One region of the Chelatococcus sp. CO-6 genome, then DNA from elsewhere that is predicted to be linked to it. Evidence: riboswitches for the same ligand, from Rfam matches in the RefSeq annotation. Region 1 holds a riboswitch; each other region holds the start of a gene.

What was found. A riboswitch is a leader RNA that binds a small molecule or an ion and turns the genes downstream of it on or off. The one in region 1 is predicted to bind cobalamin.
Region 2: it holds a riboswitch for cobalamin, as region 1 does, so the genes downstream of both, AL346_RS18060 (ribonucleoside-diphosphate reductase subunit alpha) here and AL346_RS07150 (TonB-dependent siderophore receptor) in region 1, are expected to answer to the same signal.
Region 3: it holds a riboswitch for cobalamin, as region 1 does, so the genes downstream of both, AL346_RS09480 (CbtB-domain containing protein) here and AL346_RS07150 (TonB-dependent siderophore receptor) in region 1, are expected to answer to the same signal.

What each region holds. Positions count from the first base shown of each region.
Region 1 is NZ_CP012398.1:1,516,534-1,522,093, reverse strand. Features, by position in the region: gene AL346_RS07165 (TetR/AcrR family transcriptional regulator) at 1-28, opposite strand, end outside; gene AL346_RS07160 (ABC transporter ATP-binding protein) at 120-923, opposite strand; gene AL346_RS07155 (iron ABC transporter permease) at 923-1,966, opposite strand; gene AL346_RS07150 (TonB-dependent siderophore receptor) at 1,971-3,947, opposite strand; cobalamin riboswitch at 3,981-4,174, opposite strand; gene AL346_RS07145 (ABC transporter substrate-binding protein) at 4,559-5,398, shown strand.
Region 2 is NZ_CP012398.1:3,852,764-3,858,323, forward strand. Features, by position in the region: gene AL346_RS18060 (ribonucleoside-diphosphate reductase subunit alpha) at 1-1,831, opposite strand, end outside; cobalamin riboswitch at 1,947-2,160, opposite strand; gene AL346_RS18065 (alpha/beta fold hydrolase) at 2,372-5,560, shown strand, end outside.
Region 3 is NZ_CP012398.1:2,015,157-2,020,716, reverse strand. Features, by position in the region: gene cobW (cobalamin biosynthesis protein CobW) at 256-1,305, opposite strand; gene AL346_RS09490 (DUF1636 domain-containing protein) at 1,373-1,801, opposite strand; gene AL346_RS09485 (CbtA family protein) at 1,801-2,526, opposite strand; gene AL346_RS09480 (CbtB-domain containing protein) at 2,533-2,706, opposite strand; cobalamin riboswitch at 2,741-2,931, opposite strand; gene rnk (nucleoside diphosphate kinase regulator) at 2,996-3,409, opposite strand; gene AL346_RS09470 (hypothetical protein) at 3,785-4,462, opposite strand; gene AL346_RS09465 (O-antigen ligase) at 4,471-5,560, opposite strand, start outside.

The sequences.
Region 1 (5,560 bases):
TGTCCGGGCTTGGGCTGCCGTCCGTCATGGCAGATGATCGACTTCTCTCGAACCAGAAGGCCCGTCCCGCTGTCGGGACCGGGCGTGTCGATTAGAGGTATGACGTTCCCCGTCATTCGTCAAACGGATGGCGGAAGGGGCCCGGGCTCGGGCGCGAGCGGGCGCCAGGGCAGGACGAGCAGCCCGTCGGGCCGCTCCTCGCGCAAGGAGGCGACCCCGAAGACCGCGGCCAGCATGGCCGGGGTCAGCACCTCGCGCGGCGTGCCGGCGGCGGCGAGGCGCCCCTCGGCGAGGATCGCGACCCGGTCGGCATAGCGCGCGGCGAGGGCGAGGTCGTGCATGACGACGGCGACGGCGCGGCCCTTCCGGGCCTCGGCGGCGAGCACGCCCATCACCGCGAGCTGGTGGCGCGGATCGAGCGCGGCGACCGGCTCGTCGCAGATGAGAACCGGCGCCTCGACGGCGAGCGCCCGGGCGAGCAGGACGCGCGCCCGCTCGCCGCCCGACAAGGTGGTGACGGCCCGCCCGGCGAAGGCCTCGCTGTCGGTGGCGCGCATGGCGCGGGCGACGGCGGGGTCGATCCGGCCCGTTCCCGGTCCGCCGCCGTGCGGCACACGCCCCAAGGCGACCACGTCGGCGGCCGGCAGCGGCCAGGCAACGGTGCCGCCCTGCGGCAGATAGGCGACGGCGCGGGCGCGCTCGCGGGCCGAGAGCGCCGAGAGCGGCCGCTCGCCGAAGAGCACCGTTCCCGCTTCGGGCGTGACGAGGCCGGCCATCACCCGCACCAAGGTGGTCTTGCCGGCGCCGTTCGGGCCGATGATGGCGGTGAGGCTGCCGGGAGAAAGGGTCAGGTCGACGCCGGCGAGCACCTGCCGGCCGCCGAGGCGCGCGGCGACGGCGCGGGCGGCGAGGGCGGCGCCCATCATGCCGGCGCTCCCGTCAGCTCCGCCCGGCGGCGCACGATGATGTAGAGGAAGAAGGGCACGCCGACGACGGCGGTGAGCACGCCGAGCTTGACCTCGGTGGCGGAGGGGATGACGCGCACGGCGCAGTCGGCCGCCGTCAGCAGCACTGCGCCGGCGAGCGCTGCCGGCACGAGCGTGCGGCGCGGGTCGTGGCCGACGAGCGGGCGCACGATATGCGGGGCGACGAGGCCGACGAAGCCGATGGTGCCGGCGACCGCGACGCTCGCGCCGACGCCGACGGCCACCCCGGTGACGACCGCAAGGCGCAGCAGGCGCACGTCGATGCCGAGGCTGCGGGCGGCCTCCTCGCCGAGCGCCAGGGTGCGCAGCGCCCCGCCCTGGGAGAGGAGGAGCACGGCTCCGAGAAGCGCGAAGGGCGCCACGAGCGCGACGTGGCGCATGGTCCGGTCCTCCAGCGAGCCCATGAGCCAGAAGACGATCTCGGTGACGGCGAAGGCGTTGGGCGACAGGCTGATGGCGAGCGAGGTCGCTGCCCCGGCGAGGCTCGAGATGGCAAGCCCCGCAAGCACGAGGACGACGAGGCTCGCGGTCTCGCCGGCGATGAGGATGACGACGAGCACCGACAGGAAGGAGGTGGCGATGGCGGCGAGCGGCAGGGCGGGCGAATAGACCTCCGCATAGCCGAAATAGATGACGACGACGGCCCCGAGCGCCGCCGCCTGCGGCGCACCGAAGACGGAGGGAGCGGCGAGCGGGTTGCGCAGCAGGCCCTGCAGGGCGGCGCCCGCAAGGCCGAGCGTCGCGCCGATGATGACGGCGAGCAAGGTGCGCGGCAGGCGGATGTCGCGCACGACGACGCCCGCGCCGCCGCCGTCACCGAAGAGCCCCTCGATCACCAAGGCCGGCGTGAGCCGCGCCGGGCCGAGCATGAGCGACAGGACGCAAAGGACGAGGAGGACGACGACGAGCGCCGGCACCAGCCAGCGACCCGGGCGGCGGGCCGCGTCTTCCTCGATGTCCCTGCCCCCTACGCCGTCCATCGCCTCACCAGCTGGCCTTGAGGCCGGCGTAGAGCGAGCGCCCCGCCGTGCCGTAGTTCTTCACCTCCTCATAGCGCGCATCGGTGAGGTTTTCACCGCGCAGGAAGAGCGACACGCGCTCCGACACCTCATAGGAGGCGAAGAGGTCGAGCCGGGCATAGGGCGCGAGCCTGTCCTTCTCGTGCGCCGCGGAATAGCGCGCGTCGACGAGAACGAGCGCCGGCGCGATGACGAGGCCCGGCGCCGGCGTCAAAGTGAGGCCGATGCGCGCCGTGTTCTCCGGCCGGCGGGCGAGCCTGAGGTCGGTGGTGAGGTCGATGGCGACAAGGTTGGTATAGGCGATGTCGAGCCCGAGCATCCCGGGGATGAGCTCGGCCTTCGCCGCCAGTTCGAAGCCGCTCGTCTGAGCCCGCGCCACGTTGACGTAGCAGCCGAACGCCTGGTCCGGCCGGCAGGACGGATCGCTCTGGAAGTTGATGAGGTCGCGGAAACGGTTGAGGAAGAGCGTGCCCGAGAGGGTGAGCCGGCCGTCGAACAGCTTCTGGTCGATGCCGGCGTCGACGCCGAAGGAGCGCTCCGGGCTGAGCGCCGGATTGCCGTAGAGCGGATCGAGGCGCTGGTAGAGCGTCGGGGCCTTGGCGCCCGTCCCGGCGCTCGCGCGCAGCACCGTGTCGCTCTCGGCGATGTCGTAGGCGAGGGTGGCGCGCCAGGTGGCGAAGCGGTCCGCCCCCTCGATGTCGTCGATGCGCCCGCCGAGCGACAGGTTCAGGCGTTCGGCGAGGGTGATCTGGTGCAGGGCGAAGAGGGAGCGGGTGGTCTGGGCGGCGTCGTCGAGCGTCGTGCGCGGGCCGGGCACCGGCAGCACGGCCTCGCTCGTGCTCGTCAGCGTCTCGCGCTCGACCTGGCCGCCGAAGGTGAGGAGGCCGAAGGCATCGAGCGAGAGATCGCCCTGATAGGAGGCGCCGACGCGCCCGCCGACATAGCCGTCCTTCGACCAGTCCGTCACCGGCGCTGCCGTGCCGCCGTAATAGCTGATGGAGCGATAGTCGCGCTCGGTGCGGTTGGCATAGACGAGGAAGGTGTTCTTCAGCCGCCGGTCGAAGGCGTGGACGGTCGCCCTGGCATGGACCTGCCCGAGGCGCTGGACGCTCGACGACGGAGTGTCGGGAAAGGCTCCGAAGGCCGCGTCGTATTGCGTGGCATTGACATAGGCCGAGCCGCCGACGTCGAAGGCGACGTCTTCGCTCGGCGAGAAGCCGAAGCGCGCGGAGAGGCCGAAGCGGCGTGTGCCGTCGGCCTCAAGCGGCCACGGGTGCTGGGCACGGAGGCGGCCGATGCGGTATCCCCAGCGCGAGAAGCCGGCGGTGTCATAGCCGTTGAGCGAGACGGCATAGTTGAAGCGCGCATCGCCGCCGGACACGGCGGCCTGGACGCCCCTGCTGCCGTAGCTGCCGCCCTCGGCGGCGATCGCTGCGCGCGGCTCGCCGCGGCCCTTGCGGGTGATGATGTTGACGACGCCGCCCATCGCGTCCGAGCCGTAGAGGGCCGATTGGGGGCCGCGCAGCACCTCGATGCGCTCGATGCCGGTCGGCACCAGCAGCGAGAAGTCGAACTGGCCGTTGCCGGTGGACGGGTCGTTGACGCGCACGCCGTCGATCAGCACCAGGGTCTGGCCCGGCTCGCCGCCGCGCAGGCGCACGGAGGTGGTGGCGCCGGTGCCGCCGCTCTCGGTGAGGTCGAGGCCGGGCACGCGGCGCAGGGCGTCGTTGAGCGTGCGGGCGCCGGAGCGGGCGATCTCCTCGGCGGTAATGACGGTGACGGCGCTGCCGCTGCGGGCGATGGCCTGCGGGCCGCGCGTCGCCGTGACGACGATCTCGCGCAGGGTGATCTCGTCGCCGGCGGCGCCGGTGGCGGCAAGGGTGAGGGAAGACAAAAGGAACATACCGCCGGAGAGCGTCCGACGGCCGGCGGAACCGGCCATGAAAACCTCCATTCCGCCCCTCCGGCGGATGTCAGGGTTGCCTCGCGCGCTGGCCGGTCTCCTGGCTTGCGGGTCCCTGCTGCGATTCGGCCTTCCCGGTGCCCGATGGCCCCAGTGGCTTCGTCGAATCGCCGCTCGCCGCTCACAGTTGCGGGGGCAGCCACGGTCTTGCACCGTGTTCCCGTTTCACCCCGCTGCGGCGGGGCACCAACGCAGGGCCTCTTTACGCAGACCGCGGCTCGGCCGCAAGCATGCGGAACGGATGCACCGCCTGTGCATTTGCGCCGGCGCAAGGAGCGCCGTAAGGCTGCGGCCGAGATTGCGCCCGAAAGGGCGGGCAAGGACATGAGGGATATGAGGACGGCTGTCGCGTTCGCGATCGTGCTTGCAACGGGGCTCGGCCTTGCGCCGGCTGCCGGCAGCAGCGAGCCGGAGCGCCTCTCTCCTCCCTCCCCCCACGCAGTGGTGGGGAGGGCCGGGGTGGGGGGCGGTTCCGCCGGCGGGCGTTCGACGATTGCAGGTGGCGTGTCCGTCGGCCCGGAAGGCTTCCGGCCTGCACCCGCCGGCCCCCACCCCTAACCCCTCCCCGCCGCAAGCGGGGGGAGGGGGATATGGTGCGCCTCGCCGCGGCCGGCCGATCGGAAACCGCGCCGTCCGTTGCCCGCTACGCCGAAGCGCCTCCGGCGCGGGTCGTTTCGCTCAACCTGTGCGCCGACCAGCTCCTGCTGGCGCTGGCCGATCGCGGACAGATCGCCTCCCTCAGTCCCCTGTCGCGCGATGCGGATTATTCCTTCCTCGCGGGCCGGGTGGGCGACCTTCCGGTCAATGGCGGCACGGGCGAGGAGATCCTGGTCGGCAAGGCGGATCTCGTGCTCAGCGGCCGCTACGGCACGCGCGTCAAGCGCGAGCTTTTGGAGCGCCACGGCGTGCCGCTGATGGTGCTCGATCCCTGGCGCGACATCGCCGGGGGGCGCGAGCAGCTGACGGCCGTCGCGGCCCGGCTGGGCCATCCGGAGCGCGGCGCGGCGCTTGCCGCCGAGATCGAGGCGGCGCTCGCGCGCACCAAAGGCCTCGCCCGGCGCCCGGCCACCGTCCTCGTCCTCTACCGGCGCGGTTACGTGCCGGGGGAGCGCTCGCTCGTCGCGGAACTCCTCGGCCATATGGGCCTTCAGCCGATGCAGGCCCGCCTCGGCCTGCCGCAGGGCGGCCTCGTGCGCCTCGAGCAGCTCGTCATGGACCCGCCGGACTTTGTGGTGATGGACGAGGCCGATGCTCGCGCCATCGACAACGGCACGGCCTTCCTCGTCCACCCGGCGCTCGCCGGCGTGCTGCCGCCCGAGCGGCGCCTGTTCCTCCCGGACCGGCTCACCATCTGCGGTGGGCCCTCGACGCCGGCGGCCATCGATGCACTCGCCGCCGAGGTGCGCGCCAAGGTCAACGGGGAGCGTTGAAGCATGATGACTTTAAGATCGGCGCACGCGTTGATCCTCCTCCGTACGGGGGAGGTGGCGCCGCGAAGTCGGGCTCGCCCGACTTCGGTTTCCAAATGTCGAAGTCGGGCAAGCCCGAGTTCGGCACCTAAAAAGCCGAAGTCGGATAAATCCGACTTCGGA
Region 2 (5,560 bases), 2.1 Mb from region 1:
CGGCGAGATTCACCGAGCCGAGGTTGCACACGGCGACCTCGTCGTCCGACGTGTTCAGCGTGATCTCGGTGCACAGGTTCGAGGAATGCACGACGCCGGCGTGGCCCTGCGGCGAGCGGATGTTGCACGGGTCCTTGAAGGTGATCCACGGGTGGCCGGTCTCGAAGAGCATGGTCAGCATGCGCCGCCACAGGTCGATGGCGCGGAGCTGCTTCCACACCTTCATCCCGCCGCGCGCGGCCTTCTCTTCGTAGGTCTCGTAGGCGGCCTTGAAGGCTGGCCCGTAGAGGTCATGCAGGTCCGGCGTCTCGTCTGGCGAGAAGAGCGTCCACGGTCCGTCCGCCTCGACGCGCTCCATGAACAGGTCCGGCACCCAGTTGGCCGTGTTCATGTCGTGGGTGCGGCGGCGTTCGTCGCCCGTGTTCTTCCTCAGGTCGAGGAATTCCTCGATGTCGATGTGCCAGGTCTCCAGATAGGCGCAGACCGCGCCCTTGCGCTTGCCGCCCTGGTTGACCGCGATGGCGGTGTCATTCGCCACCTTGAGGAAGGGCACGACGCCCTGGCTCTCGCCGTTGGTTCCTTTGATGTGGGCGCCGAGCCCGCGCACCCGTGTCCAGTCGTTGCCGAGCCCGCCGGAATATTTGGCGAGCAGCGCATTGTCCCTGATCGCCTTGAAGATGCCGTCGAGGTCGTCCGGCACGGTGGTGAGAAAGCACGAGGAGAGCTGCGGCCTCAGGGTGCCGGCGTTGAACAGCGTCGGCGTCGAGGCCATGAAATCGAAGGACGACAGCAGCCGGTAGAAGTCGATCGCTCGTGCCTCGCGGTCGGTCTCGCGCAGCGCGAGCCCCATGGCCACGCGCATGAAGAAGGCCTGCGGCAGCTCGAAGCGGGTGCCGCGCGCGTGCAGGAAATAGCGGTCGTAGAGCGTCTGCAGGCCGAGATAGTCGAACCGGAGATCGCGTTCGGGCTCGATCGCCGCCGCAAGCCGGTCGAGGTCGAAGCGGCCGAGTTCCGGGTCGATCAGCTCCTGCGCGATGCCGGCCTTCACATAGGCGCGGAAATAATCGCCGTAGCGCTGCGCCATCTCGGCCTGCGTCGCCTGCGCGGGACGACCGGCGAGAAAGGTGAGTGCCTCGCGGCGCAGCTTGTCGAGGAGGAGGCGCGCCGACACCTTGGCATAGTCGGGCTCCGTCTCGATCAGGGTGCGGGCCGCGAGGATCGGGGCGAGGGCGAGTTCGTCGGACGAGATGCCGTCATAGAGATTGCGGCGCGTCTCGGCGAGGATGGCTCCGGCGTCGACCCCGTCGAGCCCCTCGGCCGCCTCTTTGACGAGCGCTTCAAGCCTTTCCGCGTCGAGAGGTATCAGCGCCCCGTCCACCGCTGTCATGCGCAGCGGGGCCGCGGATGCCTCGGCGCCGCCAGCATGCGCCAGCGTCGCGGCGCGCTCCCTGGCCCGCTCCTCACGATAGAGGACATAGGCGCGCGCCACCTTGTGGTGCTCGCCCCGCATCAGGGCGAGCTCGACCTGATCCTGGATGTCCTCGATATGGAACGTGCGGCCGGCGTCGGCCCGCCGAGTGAGGCTGGCGACGATCTGCTCCGTCAGCCCCGCGACGATGTCGTGCACCCGGCGCGAGGTCGCGGCATGGCTGCCCTCGACGGCGAGGAAGGCCTTCGTCAGCGCGACCGCGATCTTCGAGGGATCGAACGGCGTCACCGCGCCGTTGCGGCGGATGACACGATAGGACGGCTCGAATGCCGTGGCGGACGCGACCGGCTGGGCGGCATGCGGCCCGCGGGATGGACGTTCGGTTTCAAGGGACAAAGACACCGGCTTCAAACCCCATCTGCTGGGGGCAAAGGCCGGGCGGATGCGAGGATGGCGTCGACGGCTCACGCCGTGGTCCCGACGACCCAAGCGATCCACCGGGACACCCCGCCCGAGGACGTTTCGTTCCAGTCACGGCAGGTCTCCTGGCTCGCGGGTCGTCGCCTCCGTCCGGCCTTCCCGGAGCCTCACGGGCTCCAGTGACACGAGATGGACGGTGGCTCGCCGCTCACAGTTGCGGGGGCAGCTCCGGCTTGGCCGCTAGGCGCACCGGATTCCCTCTTAGCTCTCGCTTCAGGACGATTCGAGAGACCATGACTACCAGATATCGTGCCGATCATGGGCCGCGGCGTCAATATCTTGCTGGGCGCTCTTCCCCAGCCGTGGCGGCGAGCCGGGGGGCGGCCGTGCGGTCGCCGTTCCGACGCAGTGGCATGGGTCTCCGGCGGTGCGCTGCGGCACATCCCGGCAGCGCCGGCCGAATGATAACTTTCAGCCCCCGGCCGCAATTGGTACATTTTGAAACCAGTGAGGCAGCATGCCGTGTCGCTCGATATCCGCGTTCTTGGAGACCTGACGGTCCTTCGCGCCGGCGAGGCCGTGTCCCTGCCGCCGTCGCGCAAGACGCGGGCGCTGCTGGCCTATCTCGCCATGACCGACAGGCCGCAGCGGCGCGAGCGGCTGTGCGAGATGTTCTGGGAAATCCCGGACGACCCGCGCGGCGCGCTGCGCTGGAGCCTGTCGAAGATCCGCCAGATCGTCGAGAACGGCGAGGGCGGCGTTCTGGAGGCCGACCGCAACACGGTCTATCTCAACAAGGACGGCCTGGTCCTCGATGCGGCGCCGCTGCGCGGCCTCGGCATCCGCGATTTCGAGGCGCTCGGCACCGAAAGCCTGGAGGCGCTCGCCGGCGCCTTCCGCGGCCGTTTCCTCGACGATCTCTCGCTGCCGCGCTGCCCGGAGTTCGAGGCCTGGCGCATCGCCGTCGGCGACGAGCTCGACGTCACGCGCCTGCGTCTCCTGCGCATACTGATCGACCGTCTGGCGGACGAGCCCGAGCGCGCGCTCGTCCACGCCCGCATGTTGCAGGCCCTCGAGCCCGACGACGAGACGGTGCGCACGGACATCCGCCGGCTCGGAGAGGCTGCCCGCCGGATCGCGATGGTCCAGCCGCGGCCGCAGGCCGGGGAGGGCGAGGCTGCGCCTGTCGAGGCCCGCGAGGAGAGGGAGGCGAAGCCCCAGGGCCCGGCCGCAGCCACGCCGCTGGCCCAGGAAATCCGTCGCTGCGCGACGCCCGACGGCGTGCGGCTGGCCTATGCGCTGAGCGGCCAGGGGCCGCCCCTCGTCCGCGCCGCCCACTGGATGTCGCATCTGGAGCGCGACTGGGACAGCCCGGTGTGGAAGCACTGGATGGAGGGGCTCTCGGCCAATTTCCGGCTGGTGCGCTACGACCAGCGCGGCAACGGCCTGTCGGACCGCGACCCGGCCGATCTCACCTTCGAGGCGATGATCGCCGATCTCGAGAGCATCATCGACGCCGCGGGCCTGCGCCGCGTCTTCCTGCTCGGCATCTCGCACGGGTGCGCCACGTCGATCGCCTATGCCGCGCGCCATCCCGAGCGCGTGGCCGGCATGGTGCTCTACGGCGGCTTCAGCCAGGGCTGGCGCAGGCGCGGGGACCCGCGCGAGGTGGCGCGCCGCGAGGCGATGAGTGCCCTGATGCGGGAGGGCTGGGGACAGGACGATCCGGTCTTCCGCCAGATGTTCACCTCCATGTTCATCCCCGAAGCGACGCCCGAGCAGAAGGACTGGTACAACGAGCTGCAGCGGGACACCGTCTCGCCCGAGGTGGCGCACCGAATCTTCGAGGAAGGCGGCGAGATCGACGTGACGGATCTCCTGCCGCGGATCCGCGTGCCGACGCTCGTCATGCATGCCACCCGTGACGCGGTGATCCCCTTCGAGCACGGCAAGGCGCTCGCCGCCAGCATCCCGGGTGCGCGCTTCCTCGCGCTCGACAGCGCCAACCACGTGCTCCTGGCGCACGAGCCGGCCTTCGCCACCTTTCTCGAGGAGACGCGCCGCTTCCTTGCCGATCCGGAAGAGACCCAAAAACTCTCGCAGCCGCCGGCGCGCCTTGGTATCGACCGGTCCCGCCAGTACGTCACGGTGCTGGCCGCCGAGGTCGTCAGCCCGCTCGATGCCGTCGAGACCGTCGATCCCGAGACGGCGGAGCGCGAGCTGCAGCCGATCTACGACCGGCTGGTGGCGGTGATCGAGGAGCACGGCGGCGTCGTCACGGCCAATCTCGACGGCATGGTCAGCGCGACTTTCGGGCTGGCACGGGCGACGGAGGATCACGCCTTCCTCGCCTGCCGGGCGGCGCTCGCGGCGCGGCTCGCGGTCGAGGAACTGTCGCAGGGCGGCGCGCGGCTGAGGGCCGGGATCGACACGGGCGAGGTCATCGTGCGCCAGACGCCCGGACCGGACGGCATCCGGGTCGAGGTGAACGGCGTCGCCCCGCGGTCCGCGAACCGCCTGATGCGCGCGCTGCGGCGAGCGACCATCGCCGCGACGGCCCGCGCGCGGACGGCAGCCGGCGGCTATCTCCAGATGCAGCGGATGCGCCACGCCGAACATCCGCAACTCGGGCGGGACGAGCGGGCCTACGAGCTCGTCAGCGAGAACCACGCCCTGTCCCGCTGGCATCTCAGGGCCAATCGCGGGCTGACCGGCCTCGTTGCGCGCGAGGCCGAGCTCAAGAGCCTCATCACGGCCTGGCGGCGCGTGCGCGAGGGCCATGGCCAGGTCGTCGGCATCGTTGCCGATCCCGGCCTCGGCAAGTCGCGCCTCGCGCACGAGTTCCTCGCCCTCGACGAGGTCGCCGGCTTTGCCGTTCTCGAAAGCGGCGGCCATGAATTCGATGCGAGCGTCTCGCTCGGCGTCGCCAAGAAGCTGCTCCTGTCCGCCTGCGGCATCCGCGGCGAGGACACGCTGGAGGAGGCGCGCGACCGCTTCCTGCGCCGGCAGGCCGAGCTTGCGCTCGACCCGGGCCACGTCGCGCCGTTGTCCTTCCTCGCCGACATGCCGGTCGAGGACGAGGCCTGGCACCGGCTCGACGCGCGCGAACGGACGGCCCGCGTCTGCGCGGCGATGAGCGCCTTCCTCATCGCCGTGAGCCGGCAGGCGCCGCTCGCCCTGCTGGTGGAGGATCTGCACTGGATCGATGCGGAGAGCGAGGCCATCGTGAACCGCCTCGTCGATGCGATCGGCGCCAACCGCATCATGCTCATCGCCACCTATCGGCCGCACTACCGGCACGGCTGGGCACGCAGGGGCTCGTTCCAGCAGATCAGGCTGGAGCGTTTCGTGCGCGAGGAGATGGACGCGTTCCTGACGGCGCTGCTCGGCTCCGACCCGAGCCTCGGGGACCTGCGTGCGCTCCTGACCGAGCGGGCCGAGGGCACGCCGCTGTTCCTCGAGGAGATGGTGCGGGCGCTGGCCGCGAGCGGCGCCCTCATCGGCCAGCCCGGCCACTTCGAGGCGAGAAGCCCCGTCACCGACGTGGTCGTCCCCTCATCGGTGCAGTCGGTTATCGCCGCCCGCATCCAGCAGCTCGGCGATACGGAGCGCCAGGTGCTGCAGGTTGCCGCCGTCATCGGCCGCAACGTGCCGCGCCCGCTGCTGCAGCACCTCATGGCCGGGGCCGACCTCGATGCGGCGCTCACCCGC
Region 3 (5,560 bases), 500 kb from region 1:
GTCGACCGACAGGGGGTGGCGCAGCCGCTTGAGGTCGGCAAGGCGCAGGCTGGGGAAGCCCTTGCCGAGGCGGGCATGAGCGGCCGCGACGAGCGCGAGGTCGCTGTCGGCGAAGGAGAGCACGACAATGTCGCCCGGCGACTGGGCGACGTCCACCGCCTCGTTCGCCTCGTCGAGCGTCACGGAAGTCGTCGCGAGGAGGTGCATCGCCTCCGTCCCTCACCTTTCACGCGGGCCGGCGAGCCCGCGCGTTCCTCACCCGGCGAGCGCGCCCGCCACCGCAGCCTGGTCGAAGCCCTTGAGGCCGATGACGACGAGCCGGCCCGCGCGCTCCTCCCCCGGCTTCCACGCCCGGTCGAAGTGGTGGCCGACGCGGGATCCCACCGCCTGCACCACGAGCCGCATGGGCTTGTCCGGCAGCGCGAGGAAACCCTTGATGCGCAGGACACCATCCACCGCGCCCGCGGCGGCCACGCGCCGGGCGATCTCCTGCGGCGAATCGACATCGGCCACCGGGAAGACCGCGCTCTCGAAATCGTCGTGGTCGTGCTCGCCGACGTCGTCATGGTGCGACGGGCGGGCGGCGAGGTCGTCCTCCGCCGCCGCGCCGAGGCCGATGAGGACGCGCGCGTCGATGGCACCGTTCGCGGCCGGCACGATCTTGATCGCGCGCGGCAATTCGCCCGAGATCTGCGCGGACACCGCCTCGATCTCGGCCGGGCTCATCAGGTCCGTCTTGTTGAGCACGATGAGGTCGGCGCACAGGAGCTGGTCCTCGAACACCTCCTCGAGCGGATTGTCGTGGTCGAGCGTCTCGTCCGCCGCGCGCTGGGCGGCGAGCGCAGCGGGATCGTCGGCGAAGCGCCCCTCCGCCACGGCCGGCCCGTCGACCACGGCGACGACGCCGTCGACGGTGACGCGCGAGCGGATCTGAGGCCAGTTGAAGGCGCTGACGAGCGGCTTGGGCAGGGCGAGGCCCGAGGTCTCGATGACGATGTGGTCGGGCGCCGGCTCAATGGCGAGCAGCCGGTCGAGCGCCGGCACGAAGTCATCCGCCACCGTGCAGCACAGGCAGCCGTTGGGCAGTTCCACCACCGCCTCCTCCGGGCAGCCGGCGATGCCGCAGCCGGAGAGGAACGAGCCATCGAAGCCGACGTCGCCGAATTCGTTGACGATGACGGCGATGCGCCGGCCGTGGTCGCCCTCGAGGATGCGGCGCACGAGGGTCGTCTTGCCCGCGCCGAGGAAGCCGGTGACGATGGTGCACGGCACCTTGGCCGTCGTTGCTGGAAGGGTCGCTTGCATCTGTCGGTCCAGTCTGCCGCATCACGGCGGCACAAGAAAATCGGGGGCTGCGCCAGGGGCGGCGCGGCTAGTCCTGCGTCAGCGCATCGCTGCCGCTCAGGGCCGGCGCCGGCATCTGCGGGCGAAAGGCCAGGGGCGGCACGCGCGCGACGACGCCCTTGCGGAAGGGCAGCGGCCGTTCCTTCCAGGCGATGATGCCGTTCTCGGTGGCGCCATAAGCCCGTGCCGCAGCGGCGATGTCGTCGAGATGGGCCTCGTTGTCGAGGTCGCCGACGAGATAGGTCCACTTGCCGTCGCCGACGAGCGCCACCGTGCAGGGGCGGTTGCAGACGGCGAGGCACTCGACCGGCACCACCGCGGCGCCGGGCGCATCACCGGCCAGCCGGTCGGCGAGGCGCTCGGCGAGCACGCGGCCCGGCTCGTCGAAGCCGGCGGCATTGTCGGCGCGCCGCCGGCAGGAGACGCAGACGAAGACGGTGACGTCGGGCGCCGCCATCACGCCTCACCCGCCCGGCGGGCCAGATGCTGCCAGAGGAGACCGACGAGGAGCCCGGTCGACAGCCACAGCACCGCCTGGACGGCGAGCGAGGTGGCGGCGAACTGGGCGGCGAGCTCGGCCGGCACGCGGCTCTCGTAGGCGGCCGGATGCGGCGCGCCGACGACGTGCGGCGCCGCGATCATGGCAAGGGCGAGGGCACGGGCCCAGAACGCGCCGTGGCGCACGAACAGCCACAGGCCGCCCGCGGTCAGCGCCGCCGTCGCGATCCACCAGACCTGCCGCGCCAGCAGCGGCGCGGCGGCGCTGCCGGGCAGTTCCGGCGCGAGGCCGAGGGCCGGTGCAAGGCCGGCGGCGAGGAAGGCGGCGAAGGCGAAGCCCAGCGCCCGGCGCTCGTCGATGCGCCCGCCTGCCGCGATCATGGCGGCGAGGATGACGAGGGCGAAACCGACGGCCGTGACGATCGTGGCAAGCCCGGTCAGCAAGGTCCTGCCGGCATCGAAGCCGGCCTCACCGCCCGATGCGGCAGCACCGGCGCCGTGGCCGCCGTGAGCGAGGATGATATTGGCCGGCACCAGCAGGCCACGGGCCTGCTGCTCGGCCTCGACCTCATAGACTTCCGCCGCCAGGATCAGCGGCGTCGTGGTGAAATGCTGCAGGACCGCAACCGCAAGCCCGGCAACGAGGCCGGCCACAAGGCCGACCGCGAGCACGCGTTGGAGCATTGCCCGTCAGTGGCAGGGGAAGCTCAGGGCGTGGCGCGTGTCGTGCGCGGCGTCGTGGATGGTGTCGGGGTGGGCAAAGCCCGTCACGAAGACGAGTCCCGTGCCGAGGACGAAGGCGAGGAGCGCCACCTTGAGGGCTTCGGCGCGGCTGGCAACGCGGGCGGTTGCGACTGCGGTCATCGTGCATCTCCCTGGCTGCCACACCCGGCAGCCTCACGCGTGGATCGGCGACGGCAGGTCTCCTGGCTTGCGGCTCTCGGCCCCGGGCCGCCTTCCCGGGACCCGTGGGTCCCAGTGGCATCCGGCCCGGCGCTTGCCGCCTACAGTTGCGGGGGCAGCCGCGGCTTTCGACCGCGTTCCCTTTTCACCTCGCGGGAGCGAGGCACCGTCACCGGCACATTACCGTTTCACGAGGCGCTTGCAATCACGCTTTTTGCCGAGCGTCACCGCCGAGGCGCCCGGTGGCGCCTCAGGACCGCTCCTCGACGGCGTGGACCTTGAGCTGCCGCCGCTCGCCGCCGCGCGTCTCCCACGAGATCGACTGGCCGGCGGCGAGGCCGATGAGCGCGACGCCGATGGGAGTCAGGATGGAGATGCGGCCGGCCGCGATATCGGCCTCACCGGGGTAGACGAGCTCGACCGTCTGCACCTTGCCCGTCACCTCGTCCTCGAAGGTGACGCGCGAGCCCATGGCGACGACGGCGCTGCGCAGCTTGCCGGCTGGCAGGACCTTGGCCCGGTCGAGCTCGCCCAGGAGATTCTCGGCGACCTCCGGCTGGCGGTCGGCCGCGGCCTCGGCCAGCGCGTAGAGCCGGTCGAAATCCTCCTGCGAGACCGTGATGGGCGGGCGGCGCAAGGTGCGGCGCGAAGACACGGTGGACATGGGTAACCTCTCGATTGAGCGTTGGCGGCCCGGCACGGCCCCTTGCCGGGCAGGCCAGTTGCGGGAACGACCCCGGCGGCGCGAGGCGCCTGCGGGCCGGCCGCCGCGGCGCCTTGCCGCGTCATGGGGGTGATCGTCGTGCGATGCTGCTACAGGCCGGCATGCGCCGGCGGTCGTCGGGCCGGAGCCCGGCGGCTGCCCCGAGCCCGGGCAGCCAATGGCCACACCGCGCCCGGGGCTATGTTCCCGCGATAAGGGAACCCGCGCGAAGCAGAAAACGGCGCTGTGGCACGACCTTCAACATCATCGGTCGAATATGGGTCTGGCCCGATCGGGTGTCAAACGGGCGGACCCGGAGCGGCCTGTGGAAGGCGTTCACTTCTCGGCGGCATCGAGCCGCGCGAGCTGGGTGGCGAACCATGCGCGCACCTCGCCGCCCGCCAAGTCACCCAGCGCCAGCGCGACCTTTTCGGCCCGCGGGTCCAGCGACGCGCGCGCGAGGATGCGCTGCATGCGATGCCCCGACATCACGAGGACGGCGAAATCCGCCGCGATGCGCCCGCGCTCGTCCGGCGTGAGGACGTCGAAGGCATCGAGGGCGAAGAGCACCCGCCGCTCCGCCATCCACGCCTCGAAAGGCATGGTGCGGATCGACAGGGCGAGGGCAGCCCTGCCCTGGTCGTCGAGGCGCCCCCCGGTCACATGGGTGGCAGCCAGTGCAAGCCAGGCATCGCCAGAACGGGGCGAGGCTCGCACGAGGCGCCGGCGCAGATCGGCGCAGGCCCCGCGCTGCCGCTCCGCCTCCTCGCCGCTCCGCCGCGCCACCAGCGCCAGCCACTCGCTGTCGCAGGCCAGTGCGGCAACGGCCAGAACCTCGCCCGATTCGACGCCGCCGACCGGCCCCGGAACGGGCGAATCAGCGATCGCGACACGCGGCAGCTGGCTTGCGCCGAACTCCGGCATGAAGGTTCCCGCCGCGCGGACCGCCCAACCCTGGGACCGCAGCATGACAAGGCCGGCGGTCACCAGCGCGACGGCCAGGACGAGGGCCATGGCGCGTCTCATCGCGCCTGCCCCGCGAGGGTGGGCACAACGGCCGGCGCCGCAGCCAGGCGCGGGGCGGCCGCGAGGCCGCGCACCGCATCGCCGGCAGCCGCGAAGGTCAGCGCGAGCAGCGCCGTCGCGAAGCCGCGGCTCTCGATCAGCATGGCCTCGACCACATTCGCGCCGATCAGGAAGACGGCGACGGCGAAGGGCAGGTAGCGCAAGGCTCCGAGCCGTGCCACGTCCTCCCGCAAGACAAGGCGCAGGGACTGGCGAAGGAGGATGAACAAGACGAAGAGGGCGGCGAGGAGACCGACAACACCAAGGCCGACGAGAATATCCATGTAGCCGCTGTGCGGATTGACGAAATCGTAGCCGAACATCGCGGTGACGGCCGGCCGCAGCACCTGGTAGCCGGCGCTGAAGCCATAGCCGAGCCAGGGATTCTCACCCACGAGATCGATCAGCAGCACCCACAGCTGCCAGCGGCCCGTGAAGGTGAGGTCGCGCCCGAGCGCCGCGATACCGACCGATATGAGCGCCTCGGCCGCGATCAGCAGCGGAACGAGGAGGAAGATGCCGAGGACCAGCAGCACGCCGCGCAGGTTCCGCCCGGCCCCTTCGAGGAGGCGCAGCCCGGCCAAGGCGGCAACCCCGATGACGAGCGCCGCATAGCCGCCGGCCGATTCCGACCGTGCGAGACAGAGGACGGCCACGGCGGCGACGGCAAGCCGCAGAACGAGCGGCCCGAGGGACGGCCCGGCGCAGAAGAGCCAGATGATGCAGGTGAGCGCCGCCGCCTGGCCGAGCAGCACGCGATGGTAGAAAACGCCCCGCCAGACGCCGGCATGGATGGATTCAAAGGCATCCGTGCGCTGGTGCAGCGCGTCTTCAGGCGTCATGAAGGCAAAGAGCGCGCTGGCGAGGATACCGATGGCGAGCACGATCGCGACCAGACGCAAGGTCTCCCGGGCGCCGAAATAGGCGACATAGCCGCAGCCGAGGACGAAGGTCGCCGTGCTGGCGAAGGTCTTCTGCAGCGTCACCCCCGGAAGCGGAGACCAGAAGGCCGACAGCGCCGCAAGTAGGAGAACCAGGAAGATGGGC